Regions from separate parts of the Halomonas sp. LS-001 genome, predicted to be linked through region 2. Evidence: predicted binding sites of a transcription regulator. Region 2 holds the regulator's gene; each other region holds the start of a gene.
The links. The regulator FliA, encoded in region 2, starts transcription of late flagellar genes. The targets are predictions, from matches to a motif close to CTAAAGTTNNNNNNNNNNCNGCCGATA.

Region 1 (5,958 bases), 470 kb from region 2:
CCAATACGCTGAGCCTGGAAGCGATTACCAATCGCCTGGCCTGCCGCATCATCCTTCGCGCTATTAACGCGCAGCCCAGATGACAGCCGCTCCATGCTGGTAGAAAGGGATGACTGATTTTGTCGCAAGCTTTGCTGGGTAGTGAGTGAAGTCAGATTGGTATTGATCATTGGCATGGAGTCGAATCTCTTCCGTGAACTGGCTTATCTATTTTATCGGCATCAGCTAAGAAAACTTTACCAGATTACAAAAAATTATTTTTCTTTACGACTAGCGACTCAATCTGTAGTGCTATCCAACATCACCTGGGTATGCTCACGCTGCTGCTTCACTGCGTCATCCAGTATCCCCAGCAGCTTGTCATAGTCCTTACGCATCTCATGATCCATGCCGGTGGCTTCAAAGCGGCTGAGGGTGGCTTGGGTATCGTCAATGACCTTTTGTAACTCATTGATCACATGCTGGCGTTCGTCATCGGTCATGTTCACCTCAAACAAAAACCGGCCCCAAAAGGGAGCCGGTTTCGTATGCTTCTCAGTGATAGAGAAAAATCTCTATCAATCTCAAGCCTCAGATTAACCCAGCAGAGACAAAACGTTCTGCGGCAGCTGGTTCGCCTGTGCCAGTACCGAAGTACCCGCCTGCTGCAGAATCTGGTTCTTGGTCATGTCTGCCACTTCCATTGCATAATCAGCATCTTCAATACGTGACCGTGCAGCTGAGAGGTTAGTCTCGTTGGTGCTTAAGTTAGTGATGGCAGATTCAAAGCGGTTTTGCACCGCACCTAATTCAGAACGCAGGCTATCAACCTGGGCAAGTGCGCTATCAAGCTGCTCAAGCCCACCTTTTGCGAGATCAGCAATTGCGCCTTCACCAACATTAGCTCCGCTCAAATCAATATCTGTACCATCAGTAGAAGCAGAAGCAAGAGTCTCTACTTCTACAGTAACACCATCACCATTTTCGCCAACAATTTTCAAATCACCGCGTGAAAAGTCATCATTTGCAGCATCATTCGCTTCATATTGAAGGGTTGCGGTAATTCCTGTGTTGGTTCCATCCTGATAAGTTACAGCTTCATAACCTTGGTTAGTTGCGTTGGCTGTAGCAGCTACTTTTACGGCTGTAATGGTGCCGTCGTCATTCTTTGAGCCAAAAACATCGGTTCTTGCTTCACCGGTATCCTTGTCGATAACTTCATAAATCTCGCCAACTGCATCATTATAACCAACCTGCTCACCAAGCTCAGGCTCCAATGACTGACTCGAAGTTACATCAAAGTTTGCTAAACCCAGTGTGGTCTTATCAATTTGCTCCAAATTTACCGAAATAGTTTCGTTATCATTAGCGCCCACTTGAATAGAAATTCCTTGGTCGGAAGCAAGCACTTTCGTTCCGTTAAAATCCGTCTCTTCAGAAATCCGATCAATTTCGTTCATACGCTGTGTGATCTCGTCTTGAATCGACTGAAGATCATCCTGAGAGTTAGTTCCGTTCTGTGCCTGCACTGTTAATTCACGAACACGCTGCAAGTTATCGTTCACTTGGTTAAGCGCACCTTCGGCGGTTTGGGAAATCGAGATACCGTCGTTGGCGTTACGCTGCGCTTGTCCCAGACCGGTAATCTGAGATGACATACGATTGGCGATGGCCTGACCGGCCGCATCATCCTTGGCACTGTTGATGCGCAGGCCTGAAGACAGACGCTCCATGGAGGTTTGCAGCGCATTTTGTGATTCGCGCAGGTTTTGCTGGCCGATCATGGAAGTGATGTTAGTGTTGATCACAGACATGGTGATTCTCCTTTACAGTTACACTGGCCGTTGAGGCCTGCTTTTCGGCCACATTGTGTGCCGTTATTAATAATTACGGCCTGTCAGGAGAAACCTTTAGCATAATCGTAAAAAAAGATGTAACGGTTGGTAACGGCTATTAAAAGTTGGTGGCAGGCGCTTGCTGGATGATGGCTCAAAGGTACACTGTGGGCTCTTTTCGCTGGGTACTGGCCGTTTCATGACTTCCATGCAGATCTACGCATCTCCCGTTCAGCTTTATGACGTGGTGTTTACCATCCTCCCTCGCCTTGAGCGGGCACGCACTCTGGTGAATACCACTCTGGAAACGCTGATTGATAACGCCAACCGCCCGCAAGACCTGCTGCGCTACCGCGAAATGCAGCGCAAGCTGATGCTGGAAATGCAGATGATTCACGCTAACCTAGATCACCTGCTGGAGCGCTACCGCGCCAATGTGCATCAGTTGCTGCAAAGCCAGGGCGGCAACGGCAACCGTGAGGTAACGTTGGATGATATGGAGAAGGATGCCCTCGCCCGAGCGCGGGAGATTTACCAGAAAGTAGTGGAGTTTCAGACTGGGCGGCGCAGTGTGCCGTGGTAAATGAAGGGGTTGCCACACACACTCACAGCATCAGGTCGGCAATAATGAACCGGCGAGTGAACCTCCTCTCCCGCCAGTCTGGGAAGGGTTACTTCTTGCGGCCCAGCGCTGAGTCGAGGGCATCGAACTGCTGGGTGAGGTAGGTGCTGGTCTGGTTCATCTGGGCGATCATTGAGTCCAGCTGGCCGAACTGGGTGCGGTAACGGGAAATTGTCCGCTCGATACTTAGTTCGGCACGTTCGTAACGCGCATTGAGGCTTTCAATGCGGTTTTCCGCACCGCTGATGGCGCTGCCCAAGGTGCCGTTGCTGTTAGTCAGCTGTTCGATCGTTGTGCTGAGCAAATCGCCCAGGCCGCTGTTGCCGTCGGTGCCTGCGAAGAAGTCACTCAATGCATCAGGCTGGTTCTTGGCCAGATTGCTGATGGTGTCGTCGTCCATTTCCAGAGTGCCATCACGCTGCAGGGTAATACCCAGTTGGCTGAGGGTGGAAAATTCACCCCCTGCCACACCGCCACCCAGCACACTACGCAAACGCCCTTCAATGGTACGTACCACACTATCGCCAACCAGCTCACCGGCGGTTTCCCGGTCGCCGCTAAAGCTGGTCAGCGTACCAATGGTGCCTTTCAGGTCATTAAAGGCCTCAACGAAATCCCCGACGGCCTCACGGATTTTTAGCGTATTGCGCTCAACGTTGACCGTGCTGCTGGCGGTTTCGCCTTCCCCGATATTGAGTGCGTTGAGATCCAGAGTCACGCCTTGAATCGCGCCTTCAATCTGGTTATTGGCGCTGGTGATGGTCACGCCGTTAACCGTTAGATCAGCATTCTGGCCGCCGTTGACAACCTCAGCCGTAAAGGGCTGGGTAACAACAGGATCAGCAGCAGCATCCAGGAAACTGAAACCGCTGATCGAAGCCGCCTGGCCGGTGTCACTGGAGCTAAGTGCCAAACGGTGGTTACTGCCATCAAAGATAATACTCGCGCTGACACCGCTATTTTCCGTAGCGTTAATGGCATCGCGAATATCTTCAAGGCTGCTGTCCGCCGCGATATCCACATCAATATTTTTGCTGGTGTCAGTAAATTCAAGACGCAGCTTAGTAGCACCATCCAACGCCAGGGCAGTATCGCTGAACTCTACACCGCTGGACGCCAGCGTCCCTGCCGTAGCAAGCTGAGAGACCTCAACCCGGTAACTACCCGGCAGCGCGGTGGCATCCGTGGTGGCGGTGATTTCGTCACCACGCACGCTGGCAGAAAGGCTCTGATACAGTTTGGGCTTGCTGAGCGCATCCACCGCATCGTTCAAGCTATTCAGCGATGACTGAATTTTGCCGTAGGCAGAAATTTTGGCTTCCTGCTGCTCCTGCTGACGGACAATCGGTGTCAGCTTGCCGCGTTCTGCGTCATTGAGCTGGTCAAGCAGACCGCTGAGGTCGAGGCCTGAGCCAATACCTAGAGAGGTTATTGTCGCCATACTGGGTGTCTCCTCAGTGTGCCTGGCTTAAACCCAACACGTATTGCCCAGCGCCTGGTGACAACAGAATCAATGCAGTGGGCTGGCGCTGGTGTCGTTCACAGCACCGGTGTTTGGCAGATTGGTTACGTTTGGTTTTTTAACTACTGAAATATTATCGGCAGAGAAGACATCAACTTTAGCCTTTATTTTCGCTTTAAGCGCTTTTGAGACGTTTCTGAAACGTTTTTGAAGCCCAGCTGGAACCCAAATAATTATTTTTTAGAAAAAGCACCAACGAAACAACAGGTTCGATAAAGAAGCGTAACTCACAAAAAAGCCCGCCTGATTTCAGGGGCGGGCTTTAGCGCTAAACGGGTTTGTCACTGTTTGAGGTCAGTCGCGCCCCAGCTGCGCATCCAGTGAAGCAAACTGCTGAGTCAGGTAGCTGCTGGTCTGGTTCATTTGCGCAATCATGCCATCGAGTTGACCAAACTGAGTGCGGTAGCGGTCAATGGTACGCTCAACCTGCTGCTCCATATTGGTGTAGCGACTGCCCAGCGATTCAATACGGCTTTCAGACCCGTTGATCGCCCCCTGCACGGAGCCATTGCTGCTGAGTAGCTGGCCAACGCTGTCGTTCAGCTGCTCGGCCAACCCGGTGGTCGTTTCATTACCGGCGAAGAAATCGGATAGCGCTTGCTGATCATTGGCGATCACGTTATCAAGCTTATCCTGGTCAATCGACAGAGTGCCATCCAGCTCCAGTGAAATACCGATATCACTAAGCATTGAGAAGCCGCCTTCTTCACCGGCAACACCACCGCTCAACTCGCTGCGCAAACGGGATTCAACAATGCGAACCGTGCTGTCGCCGTTAAGCTCACCCGCCTGGCCGGTTTCCGAGTTGAACGCCGTCAGCTCGCCAATGGTGCCTTTCATGGTGTTGTAGGCATCAACAAACCCGGTGACCGCTTCGCGTACCGCAAGGGTGTTCTGCTCAACGGCCACCGTGCTGGCGCCTTCGCTCTGCAGGTTAAGCGTGACGCCCTGGATCGCGCCTTCCACCTGGTTATTGGCGCTGGTGATGGGCACACCGTTCACGTTCAGGCTGGCATCTGTGCCTGACTGGGCGGCGTCAGCATCCTCTGTTAACCCTGTAAAGGTAAAGCCTTCAATGGAGGCATCAGCACCTGTTTCCCGAGAGCTAAGCGCCAGCCGATAGTTTTCGCCGTCGTTAATCACGGAAGCATTAACGCCCGCGTCGGCATCCGCATTGATGGCGTCGCGGATATCTTCCAGCGAGCTGTTGGCAGCAATCGTGACCTCGGAGGTATCCCCGTTACCGAAGGTAAACGCCATGGTCTGTTCAGCTGTACCGGAAATCGCTTCATCAGCTGCTTGCGTTACCCCTTGAGACGCCAGGGTACCGCGCGTAGCAAGAGAATCTACATTAACGGAATAGCTGCCCGGCATGGCGGTGTCATCTGCTGCCGCGCTCACCGCCTCGCCGCTGGTATTGGTGGAAAGGCTTTCATACAGCGCAGTATCGCCAAGTGCGTCAGCCGCTGACTGAAACGCTGACAGGGCGCCTTCCAATTGCCCATAGGCAGAAATACGTGTCTGCTCGGAATCCAGCCGCTGCTGAATTGGCTGCAGCTTTTCACGCTCAGCGTCACGCAGCTGATCCAGCAAGCCATTCAGGTCAAGCCCAGACCCGATACCCAGTGATGAAATAGACATAGCAAAACCCATCCTTTGCGTTGCTCTGCGGCAGCTTTGCTACCACGACCTGGTGATACCACCTATCAACAGATCAACGCTGGTGTTTGTGTCGACGAAGCCAATAGCAGATGCTTTTCATACGGCACGCTTTTTAGCACGACACATTATTTAATACTGTTACCTTAAACTCTCGGCGGGAAGATTTCTAACTTTAGGATTTCGCGGTATCGTTATGTAACAAAATGCAAGCATAAAGTCACCAACACACGGCCCTACACACGGCCCTACACACGGCATTACGCTGTGAGATGCTGGCAGTGACGGCTTTTGCTGTGCCAGGTAATTCCTCTATCAAAACCTGTTATTGCAAAGTTACC
Region 2 (5,958 bases):
ATCTTCCACCTGCTTTGCCAGCGCCACCAGCACCTCGTCGCCCAAGCCATGGCCGTAGGTGTCGTTAATTGCCTTGAAATGATCAACATCAAACAGCAGCACACCAAACTGTGCGCCATAACGCTGAGCCGCCACCAGTTCGGCTTCAATGGCTTGCTCAATACGGTAACGGTTCCAGACCTGAGTCAACGGATCAAAATGCGCCAGCTGTTCAAGGCGTTGATTAGCACTGGCCAGAGCTCGGCGTTCGTGTTCGAGATGCACATTGAGCTGGCTGATTTCATAGGCGGCAATGGCCAGGGTAATATCTTCTCCCAGGTCTGCAATGGCCAGGCGTTCAACCCGCTGCCAGGCTTCACTACGACCCATCACCTCTTCCTTCCAGGCTGGGGTGGGCAACGGTTTGATCAACGATAGGGGGGAAGAGCCGGTCAATTGCATGGCCCAGTAGCGGGTTTCCACCTGCTCTGGACGAAACAGCAGTAACCAACCACGCTGTTGCGGGCTGAATGGCAGCGGCATGGCCAGGGCACCACAGCAATCTTTCATCGCCAGGGAACGGGTCAGGGGATTTTTTGACACCTGCCGGGTACACCAGGGGCCGGTGTGTTGGTGGGTCTGGTTCAACAGTGCTACCCATTGGTTAACCGCAGCGGCATCCGGCGTGTTGCCTGCCCGATAGAGCTTGCCATTCACCCACAGGGCAACGCCATCGGCGCGGAAAAGTTCCATCCAGGTGGTAGCGTGCGCATCGAATATCTGCTTCGCGCTGCGCGGCTCCTTGCGTGCAAGGTTGGCCAGCATCAGGCCATCCTGAACGCGCTGAAGATACTGCGCTTCCTGGCGCGCACGCAACAGCAGCAGGCGCTGGGTAGCCATCTGCACCAGCGCCCGAACCGCATCGCGAACCGAAGGCGGCGTTGGATGGGCGGTCGCGGAATGACAGATCACCATGCCCCACAGACTCATATCGCCGAGCATGGAAAGAGTAAGAGCCCCCCGCACCCCCATACACTGTAAGTAACGCGTCCGGGAAGCACTGGGGGCACGCACCAGGCTGGTATCCAGCGAGCAGGGTTGTGTTGTATTGCTTGTCAGCGCGTCAAGGGGCGCCAAAAAGGTCATGTCGACGGCGGGCGTTTGCACGTCGTGTATATAACGAACCGGATTACGTTCATAAGCCCGCCGCAAGGTGACCGGGAAATCACTGGCCGGAAAGCGCCGACCCAGCAAGGGAGGCAATGCACCCCCATCGGCTTCCGCCAGGATAAACCCGTGCCAATCACTATCGAAGTGACAGACCACCACCCGGTCGTATCCCGTCAGCTGCTGTATTGCCGATACCAGATAATCGAGTAATGCCTGCTGATGGGTCGTCTCCGCAAGATGCATCAACCATTCGTTCACAGCCCCCAGTAAGCGCTGTTTGCCGGATGGATTCAGCGGCTCTATTTCAATCAGCACACCGTTGGCGCTGCGTGTCGCATGAAGCTGATAACGCACCTGTCGCCCCTCGACATAACGGACAAACGTCAGTGGGGCAGGTAGGCGTTGACTGTCTTGCAAGGTACGGCGCACGCGCTGACTGAGCCGCTCGCCGAGTAAAAAAGCCAGCGAAGGCGTGGTCGGGGTAAACGGCGACAGGCCAAACAGGCTGGCCAGATTATCGCTAACGGCATATACCTGACGGCATTCGCTATCCACCACCAACAGGGCACCGAATGACTGTATCTGCCATGACGGTTTAGCGGCGTGAGTATTGTTCATAGCATAGGGTTCATGGCGTATTTTTCACGGACGTTACCTTGATAAGGGATGCCCCTTAAAGTAATTGGCGCAGGATCAACTCTACTCGTCGGTTAGCCGCTCGTCCCTGCGGCGTTGCATTATTTTTCATCGGCTGAGTATCCGCGTAACCGACGGCGCGCATACGGTCAATCGCCAGCCCTTCGCTCTCCAGGTGGCGCACCACAGCAATCGCTCGGGCCGCTGACAGCTCCCAGTTAGACGGAAAGCGTGGCGTGGCAATCGGGAGATTATCCGTATGCCCTTCCACTGACACCTGGCCATCAAAGGATTCCAACACCTCCACCAGACTTTCAATCACCCCACGACCCTGGGTGGTCAGATCCGCCTCACCGCTGGAAAACAGCAGACTGTCATCAATACGCAGGGTCACCCCTTCGCGCCCTTGTTCCACATTAACGCCAGGAATGCTCAAACCAGAAAACCGTGGCTGTAACCCGTCATGGCGGGGCTGAATCCCCGTTGCCAGGCTGGCCAGCGGATGCGCCAGCACCGCGCTGGGCGACTGCATGAACGCACTTTCACTGGCTTGCCCGCTTCCCGGTGGCGTCAATGCCAGAAGCAGGACAAACAGGGTGATCAGCAGCGTTAACACGTCGAGATAGCTGGTCAACCAGCCTTCATCATCACCGCCACCCTCAAACACCGTAGGTTCCAGTGTGCGCCGGGTATCATGATCCAGCATGCCCACTACTCCTTACGTAATTTGACGTTAGAGTCGCGGATTTCATCGTGATAATTGGCAACAAAGGAATTCAACGTTTCCTCAATAAAGGACGGCAGACGACGCTTGGTAATCAGCGAAATCCCTTCCAGCACCATGTTCATGGTAATCAAACGCTCTTCCGTGCGGCGTTCCAACTTGACCGCAATCGGTTTGAAGATCAGATTGGCCAGCAAAATGCCGTAAAAGGTCGTCAACAGTGCCACGGCCATACGCGGGCCGATCACTTCCAGATCACCGGCGTCCATCACTTCCAGCATATTCACCAGCCCCACCAGAGTACCGATCATACCAAAGGCGGGCGCATAGGTTGCCATGGTGCGAAAGATCTGGGCTTCGGCATGCTCACGGGCCTTCAGGCGCGCAATACGCCAGCGCAGCATATCGAAAATTTCATCCTGCTTGGTGTTGGCAATCACTAATTGAATGCCCGAACGCAGAAACGGATTACGGGTGTACTTCAATGCCTCCTCAACCGCGCGCACATCACCTTTGAACCATAGCCGCGACATATCCACCAGTTCCTTGATGTCGTCGCGCACATAGGTATTTTCGCGCCGGAACACGACACCCACCAGGCGCACCACACGCAGGACTTCGCGTAGCGGATAACTGATAAAGGTCGCAGCCAGGGTACCGGTGACGACAATGGCCAGCCCCGGCAGATTCAGAAAGCTTTGCGGCGATTCCGCCGTGAAGAACAGAACACTGACCAGCAGTGCGATGCTGGCGAACATACCGATTAGCGTTGAGGGGTTCATCAACGACTCCTTGCCGGTCTTATGGGTCTAAAAATACGCGCCGAATGCGCCCGAAGTGATCAGACGCTTAGTCAGGCCGAATCATGGAGTTTTGCTCTCAGGCGGCTGACGGCCTGGCTGTGAAGCTGGGAAACACGCGACTCTGTCACGCCGAGCACAGCACCGATTTCCTTGAGGTTGAGCTCTTCCTGGTAGTAAAGCGCCATCAGCAGTTTTTCACGCTCCGGTAAGCCGCTGATGCCCGCCACCAGCCGTTCACGCTGCTGGCTATCCAGCAACTGCTCGAATGGACGACTCTGGTGGCTTGGGCCTTCCGGCTCGCCGTTTTCTTCCACCAGAGATTCATACGGCAGCAGCTGGCCGCTGTTGGTATCCTGCAACACCTGTTGATATTCACTGAGCGACATATCCAGCTCGCTGGCAATCTCACCCTCATCCGGTGCCCGGCCGAGTTGCTGCTCCAACCGCCTTACCACTTCATCAATCGCGCGAGCAGAGCGCCGCACGCTGCGCGGTAACCAGTCACGGGTGCGCAACTCATCCATCATCGCGCCACGAATACGCTGGCTGGCGAAGGTGGCAAAAGTCGCCCCCTGACTGGCATCAAAACGGCTAAGCGCTTCCAGAAGGCCAACGGTTCCGGCCTGAATCAAATCATCCAGCTCAATACTTGCCGGCAAGCGCACCTGTAGCGAGAGCGCCTGACGCCGCACCAGTGGCATGTACTGCGTTAACTGGTCCTGCTGTTCAAACCTGCCCTGTGCTGTGTACATCTTTTCGCCTCGCGGCTGGACGTGTGTCACTGATAATTAACGATGACCTGCATACCTTGTACGCGCACTGGCCGCTGCCCGTGTGACAGCGTAAAACGAAAGTGCACCGGCGCTGACGCGCTGAGGCCTTCAAATGCCTCGGTGCTGCCCCGCTGCGTTGGCACGGCAAGGCAGCCTGCCGAGTGGCAAAGCCAGGCACTGACCGGCTGACCAGGCGGATGCTCCCAGCGCCACTGCACGCGGCTTATTGTGCGCCCTTGCACGGGCGCACCCGGTGGCGGCGTCACGCGCTGCGTCTCGCTGTAACGCTCACTCATCGCCACCAGCATGCCCGGCACATTGGCTACCCAACTGCCAGTGGCAGCCATGACACTGGCGGGGAGCCATAACAGAACCAGCAGGCAGATAATCCGCTGTGGTTTCATCAAGTGACGCGACAACATAGCGCCGCGTCGTTTCGTATCTGATACAAAAGCCTCTCCCGTTTACCCCCCCCTTCCAGAAGGGCATCTGTGTTTCTGAAGTGGATCACTCAAATTTGTTACAAACTATTTAATAATCAGCTTAATGCAAACCGACAGCAAAGGCATCTAGTGTCTATTGACGTTTCATCACGAATGAAGCGTCAGGAGACCCTAGTGCGCCAGAATCAATAGTTCAATGTCCAGATACGTACGCGCCGCTGCCTGAAGGTTGTTCAATAAACCTGCGCGTGGAAGGTGCGGTTCATGGAATGCCAGCAGCCGCTTTGGGCCGCCCGCCTCCTGCAGTTGGTGCAGGGTACGAAACGTGCTCGCAAAGCTATCTGCGTGACTGTTGATCCATAGCGCCCAGCGGGAATGTTCCCGCGCATACTTGTGAAGGCCCGGGTCGTCGGGCATCACAACATGGATATCCCAGTCTTCCGGCTTACCGGCCCACTGCCGACCCAGCGCCGACCACTGCTCAAGACGTTCACGCACGCGATGCGCCTGGGCACTGCCAGTACCCGGCAACCCCACCACCATCAATACTTTTTTTGGTACTGGCTCTGGCTCTGGCTCTGGCTCTGGCTCTGGCTCTGGCTCTGGCTCTGGCTCTGGCTCTGGCTCTGGCTCTGGCTCTGGCTCTGGCTCTGGCTCTGGCTCTGGCTCTGGCTCTGGCTCTGGCTCTGGCTCTGGCTCTGGCTCTGGCTCTGGCTCTGGCTCTGGCTCTGGCTCTGGCTCTGGCAAATCAGTATCAGCGGACGCTGGCGATGACGACAGCGCCTGTGCTGATTCAGGTGGTGAGTCGGCCTCGCTGTCGTCGTCTGCCTGAGACTGCTGCTGACGCTGTAAATTGGCCCATTTACGTAATCCCGCTGCCTGATCCTGCCCGCTGCTCACACGACACCCTCCCGATTCACCGTGCCCAGTTGGCGAATGGCATCACGTGCCATAAGGGCATATAACAAGGCATCCAATAACGCCGTATCGCGCCGCCGACGACGGCCACCCAAGAGCCCCAGCAGATCACTGCGCAGCGCGGTGGCGGCGTCATCATCGGCACATTCCAGGTGACCGGCAACGGCTGCGCAGCCGCTGGCCATCAGCAGGCGAACTTCAGCGCTCACCTCACCGCCATCATCCTGTTTGAGCTGCTGCCAGGCACGCCGGGTTAATCCGGGCAACCCCTCGCCCTGTAACTGCATCACCAGCAATGACAACACCTCAGCGCCCAGATGACGCGGCGTCAGCCAGTAGCGACGCACCACCACCCGTGAACTTTCCGGGTCACGCACTTCGCCGTACCAGGCAAGCAGTTCATCACCCGGATGACTGGCATCCATCGTTTCCACTTCTGCGTAGACGTTCCATAACTGCATCGGCTGACCACGAAATCGTACCTCGACGCTATGGGTTAGCGTGCTTTGAGT
Region 3 (5,958 bases), 330 kb from region 2:
CCACGCCCAGTAGAAAACCGTCCAGTTACCCTGCCAGCCCCAGCTGCCGTCTTCACGGGTATATTGCGCCAGCGTATCGTTCCAGAACGATAGCGGCACGATGTTGGATACATAAATACCCAGGGTTTCGATGATGCCGCGAAGCAGAAATACTGTAGAACCGGCAAACAGCACAAATAGCATCAACCCCACTGCCATACCGATGTTGAGGTTGGAAAGCAGCTTGACGCCCTTATCCAGCCCGCCGGCAATGGATGCAACGGCCACGGCGGTGAGTACGGTAATGATCAACACCTTGCTGGTGACGCTATCAGCAACGCCGAACAGTTCGCTAAGCCCGGCGTTGATCTGTGAGGTGCCAAGACCAATGGAAACTGCCACACCAAACAGCGTACCCAGCACCGCAAATATATCGATGGTTTTACCGATAGGGCCGTAAATACGGTCTTTGAGCAGCGGATAAAACACCGAACTAACCCGAACCGGCAGATCATAGCGGTAGATAAAGTAAGCAAACGCCAGCCCAGGCAGGGTAAAGATCGTCCAGGTATGCAGGCCAAGATGATAGAGCGAGAAGCCCATGGCTTCACGAGCGGCTTCGACCGAGTGAGGCGTAATATCGCCATGCGGCGGGTTGGCAAAGTGAAAAATTGGCTCTGCCACGCCCCAGAACATCAGCACTGTGCCGATCCCCCCGGCAAACAGCATGGTGAACCAGGAAATATTGCCGTACTCTGGACGGTCATCTTCGCCCCCCAGGCGGATATTGCCGTAACGGCTCAATGCTATCCAAAGCAGAAACACTAACCAGAAACTGACGCCGAAGATGAAGAACCAGCCAAGGTTGGTGACGACCCAGGTACGTCCATTGGCAAAAATATCGCCGATCGTCTCGGGGGCGACTACCAGTGCTACCAGAAACAGCACCATCAGTCCGGCGGAGGTAAAGAAAATCGTGGGGTCTGTGCGCAGCCCCAGCGAACGCGCGAGTTTATCCATGCAAAATTCCTTTTTATTGTTGGAATCATTGAGTAAACCAGGAAAGTGCCAGCGAAAAGCCGACGGCTTGAGTTGAGTTTACAGATAATCTTTTTGTGCAAGGAAGCGGGGTAGTGTGACCTTTGGTTAAATCAAACGGGAAAGTCATGATTCGCCAGGATGGACTGATCAGGTGCACCAAAAACGCCCAGCGATAGGGCGGGCGTAAGGGAGAATGGGCCAAAAAAGAGCGTATCAGTCTGGGACGTATCAGCCTGGATAGTTCTCCGAATGACGGCCTTCAAGGTTGATGGATTCGCCGCCGTCCACAAACAGAATCTGGCCGACCACAAACGCGTTATCGAGCAGGTAATGCAATGCTTGCACGAGGTGTTCAGGAGCGCCTTGCTGATTGGCTGGAATACCCTCAATGCGCCACTGTATATAGTCACTGGTGCGCTGCGAGGCAGGTAGTACTACCCCAGGCGCAATGCCGTTGATGCGCAGTTGCGGGGCGAACTCCAGCGCTGCCATTCGCGTCATGTCTGCCAGGCTCTTTTTTGAGAGCAGGTAGGCGGCGTAGGGGTATTGGTGATACGTCACCTTGTTATCAATAATGTTAACGACCCGGCCTTGATCGACGGCCCCAGCAAAATGGCGGGTCAGCAGCAGCGGCGTAAACATATTGACGCGAAACTGGGTCTCCAGCATCGCAAGATCGGTCTGCGCGATGGGGGCAGGCTCATAGGCGGAGGCGCTATTGACCAGTACACCCAGTTGAGGGAAGCGGGCTTTAACACGGCGGATCAGCTCACCCAGATCGTCCTCAGCGGCATCGCTGAGGAAGTTGCAGGTAAAGACTTCACAATTGCGGCCTAGCTCGCGAATCCCCTTTGCCACCTCATCAGCCTCCTGGCGGGAGCTGTTAACGTGCAAAGCGATATCATAACCTGCGCTGGCCAGCGCTTCAGCAAAATGACGGCCAAGACGCGTGGCACCGCCGGTAATCAGTGCTGCCTGTGGGTTCATGACTTTTTTCCTCTGGTCAAAGCGTTGTTAGTCAAGCATCGTTGAGCGATAAAATCTGCGCTTACTTTCAGCGTGAGGAAAGCGTTTGTCAATAAGTTGTACAGTACTTGCACAAAAGGCAGAAGGCGTTAATCTAACGGTAATTCACAATTTTCAAGGATGTTGACCATGCTGCAAGCGCCCGCAAAGGTGGACCCCGAACTGCATGAATGCGTGATTTCGATTGGCTCCAACATTGATCCTGAGCACCACTACGCCCGTGCCATCGAGATTCTGGAAGCGGAATGTGATCTGTTGGCGCGAACGGCACCTATTCTTACCACGCCGGTAGGCTTTCAGGCTCAGCCGGATTTTCTCAACAGCGCCGTACTGATACGCACCGGGCTAAATCAGGCCGATTTCAAAGCCTATCTGAAGCAGGTAGAAGATCGCCTTGGGCGTGTGCGCGGGCCGATCAAGTCAGGGCCTCGCACCATGGATCTGGATATTGTTGCCTGGGATGGGCATGTGGTGGATGAGGGATATCACCAGCATGATTATGTGCGTGAACCAGTGGATGCACTGCTGGCTGAGGCAGGCCGTGAGCTTATTGATTCATGAAACGTAAACGATACTGATACCCCTAACTAAGTAGGACAATAACAGCAGCACAATACCAGCGGGGCAATAACGTCAGGAGATAGCAAAAACATTTAAGACACCCTCCGTAGCGGCCGATATAGAGTATGAAGCCCACAATGGGCGAGATGGCGTTTTTGCCGAGGAACGTGTCTATGATGGTTCTTAACACGAACCTCATGTCGCTGATTGCTCAAAACAATCTGCGTGCCAGCCAGCAGGATATGCAGACGGCCATGGAACGTCTTTCATCAGGCTTGCGTATTAATAGCGCCAAGGATGACCCCGCCGGTCAGGCGATTGCCAACCGCATGGAAAGCCAGATTCGTGGTATGAACCAGGCGATGCGCAACACTCAGGATGGTATTTCACTCGCTCAAGTGGCTGAAGGCTCTCTCGATCAGGTTAACGAGAACTTACAGCGTATCCGCCAGCTTAGTGTTCAAGCTGCCAATGGCACCAATTCCTCATCTGACCTGCGCTCCATTCAGGATGAAATCGATCTGCGCCTGGAAGAAATTGACCGCTTATCAAGCCAGAGCAACTTCAATGGCGTCAATCTGTTGGCTGATGATCGTGATGTGTCTATTCAGGTTGGCGCTAACGATGGCGACGTGATCAATATCGCGTTGAAAAAAACGAACATTGATACATTAGGGCTGGGCAACTTCAGCGTGCTGGATGACGGTAGTGCCACTGCTAACCCTCTGAGTACTCTGGATGACGCAATCAGTCAGGTGGATCGCCAGCGCAGTTCCCTTGGAGCGGTACAGAATCGTTTCGATAGCGTGATTGAAGGGCTGAATAGCAGCGTTATTAACCTCTCCTCGGCGCAGTCGCGAATTCAGGATGCTGACTACGCACGCGAAGTATCTAACTTGATAAGCGCTCAGATTCGCCAGCAGGTAGGGATCGCCATTCTGGCCCAGGCGAACCAGCAGCCGCAAATGATCCTGCGGCTGCTGGGGCTTTAAATCAACGATTTACTCGATGATGCCCTGTTCACGGGCCATCGCGTAGGCGGCCTGCGGGCCTTTCCAGAGTGACGGCAGAATAATCAACGACACCGGAATGGCGGTGATGACGATAAACTGCTGTAACACACCGATCTGGCCTGCGCCCATATAGAGCAGTATCGCCGCCATCAGCGCCATGGCAATTCCCCAGAAGGCACGCAGTAGCGAATTGGGTTGATCATGGCCAGCGCTGACCATGGCAATGGCATAGCTCATAGAATCCCCCGTGGTGGCCACAAAGATCGTGGTCAACAGCAGAATCGCCAGTGCCATCAGGGTGCCACCCGGCAGGGCCTGAGCGACGGTAAGAGTCGCCACATCAAACTGGAAGTTATTGAGTGCCTCGGTCAGGTCGATCACGCCGGTCAGCTGGTAATAAATGCCGGAGCCGCCCAGCAGGGTGAACCAGACCGTGGTGGCAATCGGTGCCATGATTGCCACCGCCAGAATCATTTCGCGCACCGAGCGCCCGCGTGAAATCCGCGCCACAAAAATCGCCATCAGCGGCGCGTAACCAATAAACCAGGCAAAGAAGAATACCGTCCACCACTGCATCCACCAGGCCGGTGCTGTATCCGCTGTCATGGTCGCCATGGTGAAGAACTCACTGATATAAGCGCCCATGCTGGCGGCATAGGTGTTAACCAGAAACAGGGTCGGGCCAAAGATAAAAATCACGGCACCAATAGCCAATGCCAGAAACACATTGAAGCGGCTCAGCATCTGAATGCCTTTGTGAACACCACTCAATGAAGACGCCACATAAACCGTTGCCAACAAGGCCAGAATGATTAACTGGCCGATATAGCCTTCCGGCAGGCCGAACAGTTCATGCAAACCAAAACTGACCTGAGTCGCCAGAAAGCCGATGGGGCCGACGGTACCGGCGACCAAGGCAATGACGCAGCAGGCATCGACAACACCGCCCAGCGGCCCTTGCATTAAACGCTTGCCGAGCACCGGGTACAGCAGGGTGCGCGGCTGCAGCGGCTGGCCTTTCACATAGTGCGCATGCGCCAGTACGACTGCTGTCAGCGAGCCAAGTACCGCCCAGGCCAGAAAGCCCCAGTGCATGAACGACTGCGCCAACGCGCCACTCACGGCTTCCGCGGTGCCCGCTTCTGTATCAAAGGCAGGCGGTGTGACCACAAAGTGATAAACCGGCTCACCGGCAGCAAAAAACACGCCACCCCCGGCCAGCAGAGTACAAAGAATAATCGACAACCACTTGAAGGTGCTCATTTCCGGCGTATCAAGGTTGCCAATTTTTGCCTTGGCGGCAGGCGTTAACGCCAGGCCAACGGCAATGAAAAAGGTCGCAATCAGCAGCAGCTGAAAGTAGGTGCCCAGGGTCAGCGCGGTCCAGGCAAAGCCGCTACCGATACTGTTGGCCACCAGGTCAATATCCAACAGGGAAAGCAGTACGAACGCGGCGATAAAGCCAACGCTCAGTATCAGCACAATCGGGTCACCCAGCGCACGTAAGCCACCAGGCTGAGGGTTTTCGTCAGAAGAATGAGGCATCAAGGCCACCGTTTAGGTTGGTTTATTTAAAGCAGGGGAGTTGAAAGCGATAACGTTTTCGAGGTGTCTTGAAAAAGACAAAGAGCGGGCAACAACTTGGCTGACACAGCTAAATTGTTAAAACACGCGTTAACAATTGATACGAAAAAGCGTGTAAAAAAAAGCGCCATTCAATGAATGGCGCCTGATCTGGCGCCACTATAACAACGACATAGACGTAAGTCGAGGCAGCGATGCCAATATCACCACCAAAATGCCAAAATCGGTTCTCGGATTCTGACGTTACCTCTTGCCCTTATCCCCCCGACCAGCCCATCAGCATGGGCACGTAAACCACCAATAGCAGCACACCGATCAGCCCGAGAAGATACGGAATGATGGCGCGGGTGATCTGCTCCAGCGGCAGCCGCGTGACCGACGAGGCGACATACAGATTGATCGCCACCGGCGGGGTGATCATGCCAACCGCCAGCCCCATCACAATGATCAGCCCGAAGTGGATCGGGTCGATGCCCAGCTGGAGAATCAGCGGCAGCAGCACCGGCGTCAGAATGATCAGCGCACTGGCGGTTTCGATAAAGACGCCAGTGAGCAGGATGACGCCGACAATCAGCAGCATGATGATGTAAGGATTATCAGACAGCGACAGCACCGCCTGGGCAATCGCGCCGGGCACCTGCCAGCTGGAAAGCGTCCAGCTCAGCACCGCTGACATGGCAATCACCAGCATAATCACTGAGGTGGTGATCGCCGAGCGGATCAGCACATGGTAAATCGCCTTTGGCGTCAGGTC

Region 1: the regulator FliA is predicted to act here: its motif matches at 4,033-4,059, upstream of fliD (flagellar filament capping protein FliD).
Region 3: the regulator FliA is predicted to act here: its motif matches at 2,700-2,726, upstream of ACU6TU_RS15990 (flagellin N-terminal helical domain-containing protein).

What each region holds. Positions count from the first base shown of each region.
Region 1 covers NZ_CM129816.1:3,467,302-3,473,259, forward strand. The annotation lists gene ACU6TU_RS15415 (flagellin N-terminal helical domain-containing protein) at 1-176, opposite strand, end outside; gene ACU6TU_RS15420 (hypothetical protein) at 279-482, opposite strand; gene ACU6TU_RS15425 (FliC/FljB family flagellin) at 576-1,793, opposite strand; gene ACU6TU_RS15430 (hypothetical protein) at 2,014-2,397, shown strand; gene fliD (flagellar filament capping protein FliD) at 2,486-3,877, opposite strand; gene fliD (flagellar filament capping protein FliD) at 4,253-5,599, opposite strand.
Region 2 covers NZ_CM129816.1:95,780-101,737, reverse strand. The annotation lists gene ACU6TU_RS00485 (diguanylate cyclase) at 1-1,767, opposite strand, end outside; gene ACU6TU_RS00480 (OmpA/MotB family protein) at 1,823-2,491, opposite strand; gene ACU6TU_RS00475 (motility protein A) at 2,497-3,291, opposite strand; gene ACU6TU_RS00470 (RNA polymerase sigma factor FliA) at 3,363-4,064, opposite strand; gene ACU6TU_RS00465 (flagellar protein FlhE) at 4,091-4,507, opposite strand; gene ACU6TU_RS00460 (hypothetical protein) at 4,700-5,428, opposite strand; gene flhF (flagellar biosynthesis protein FlhF) at 5,425-5,958, opposite strand, start outside.
Region 3 covers NZ_CM129816.1:3,602,762-3,608,719, reverse strand. The annotation lists gene ACU6TU_RS16005 (BCCT family transporter) at 1-999, opposite strand, end outside; gene ACU6TU_RS16000 (SDR family oxidoreductase) at 1,249-2,007, opposite strand; gene folK (2-amino-4-hydroxy-6-hydroxymethyldihydropteridine diphosphokinase) at 2,176-2,607, shown strand; gene ACU6TU_RS15990 (flagellin N-terminal helical domain-containing protein) at 2,781-3,599, shown strand; gene ACU6TU_RS15985 (BCCT family transporter) at 3,609-5,165, opposite strand; gene ACU6TU_RS15980 (TRAP transporter large permease) at 5,461-5,958, opposite strand, start outside.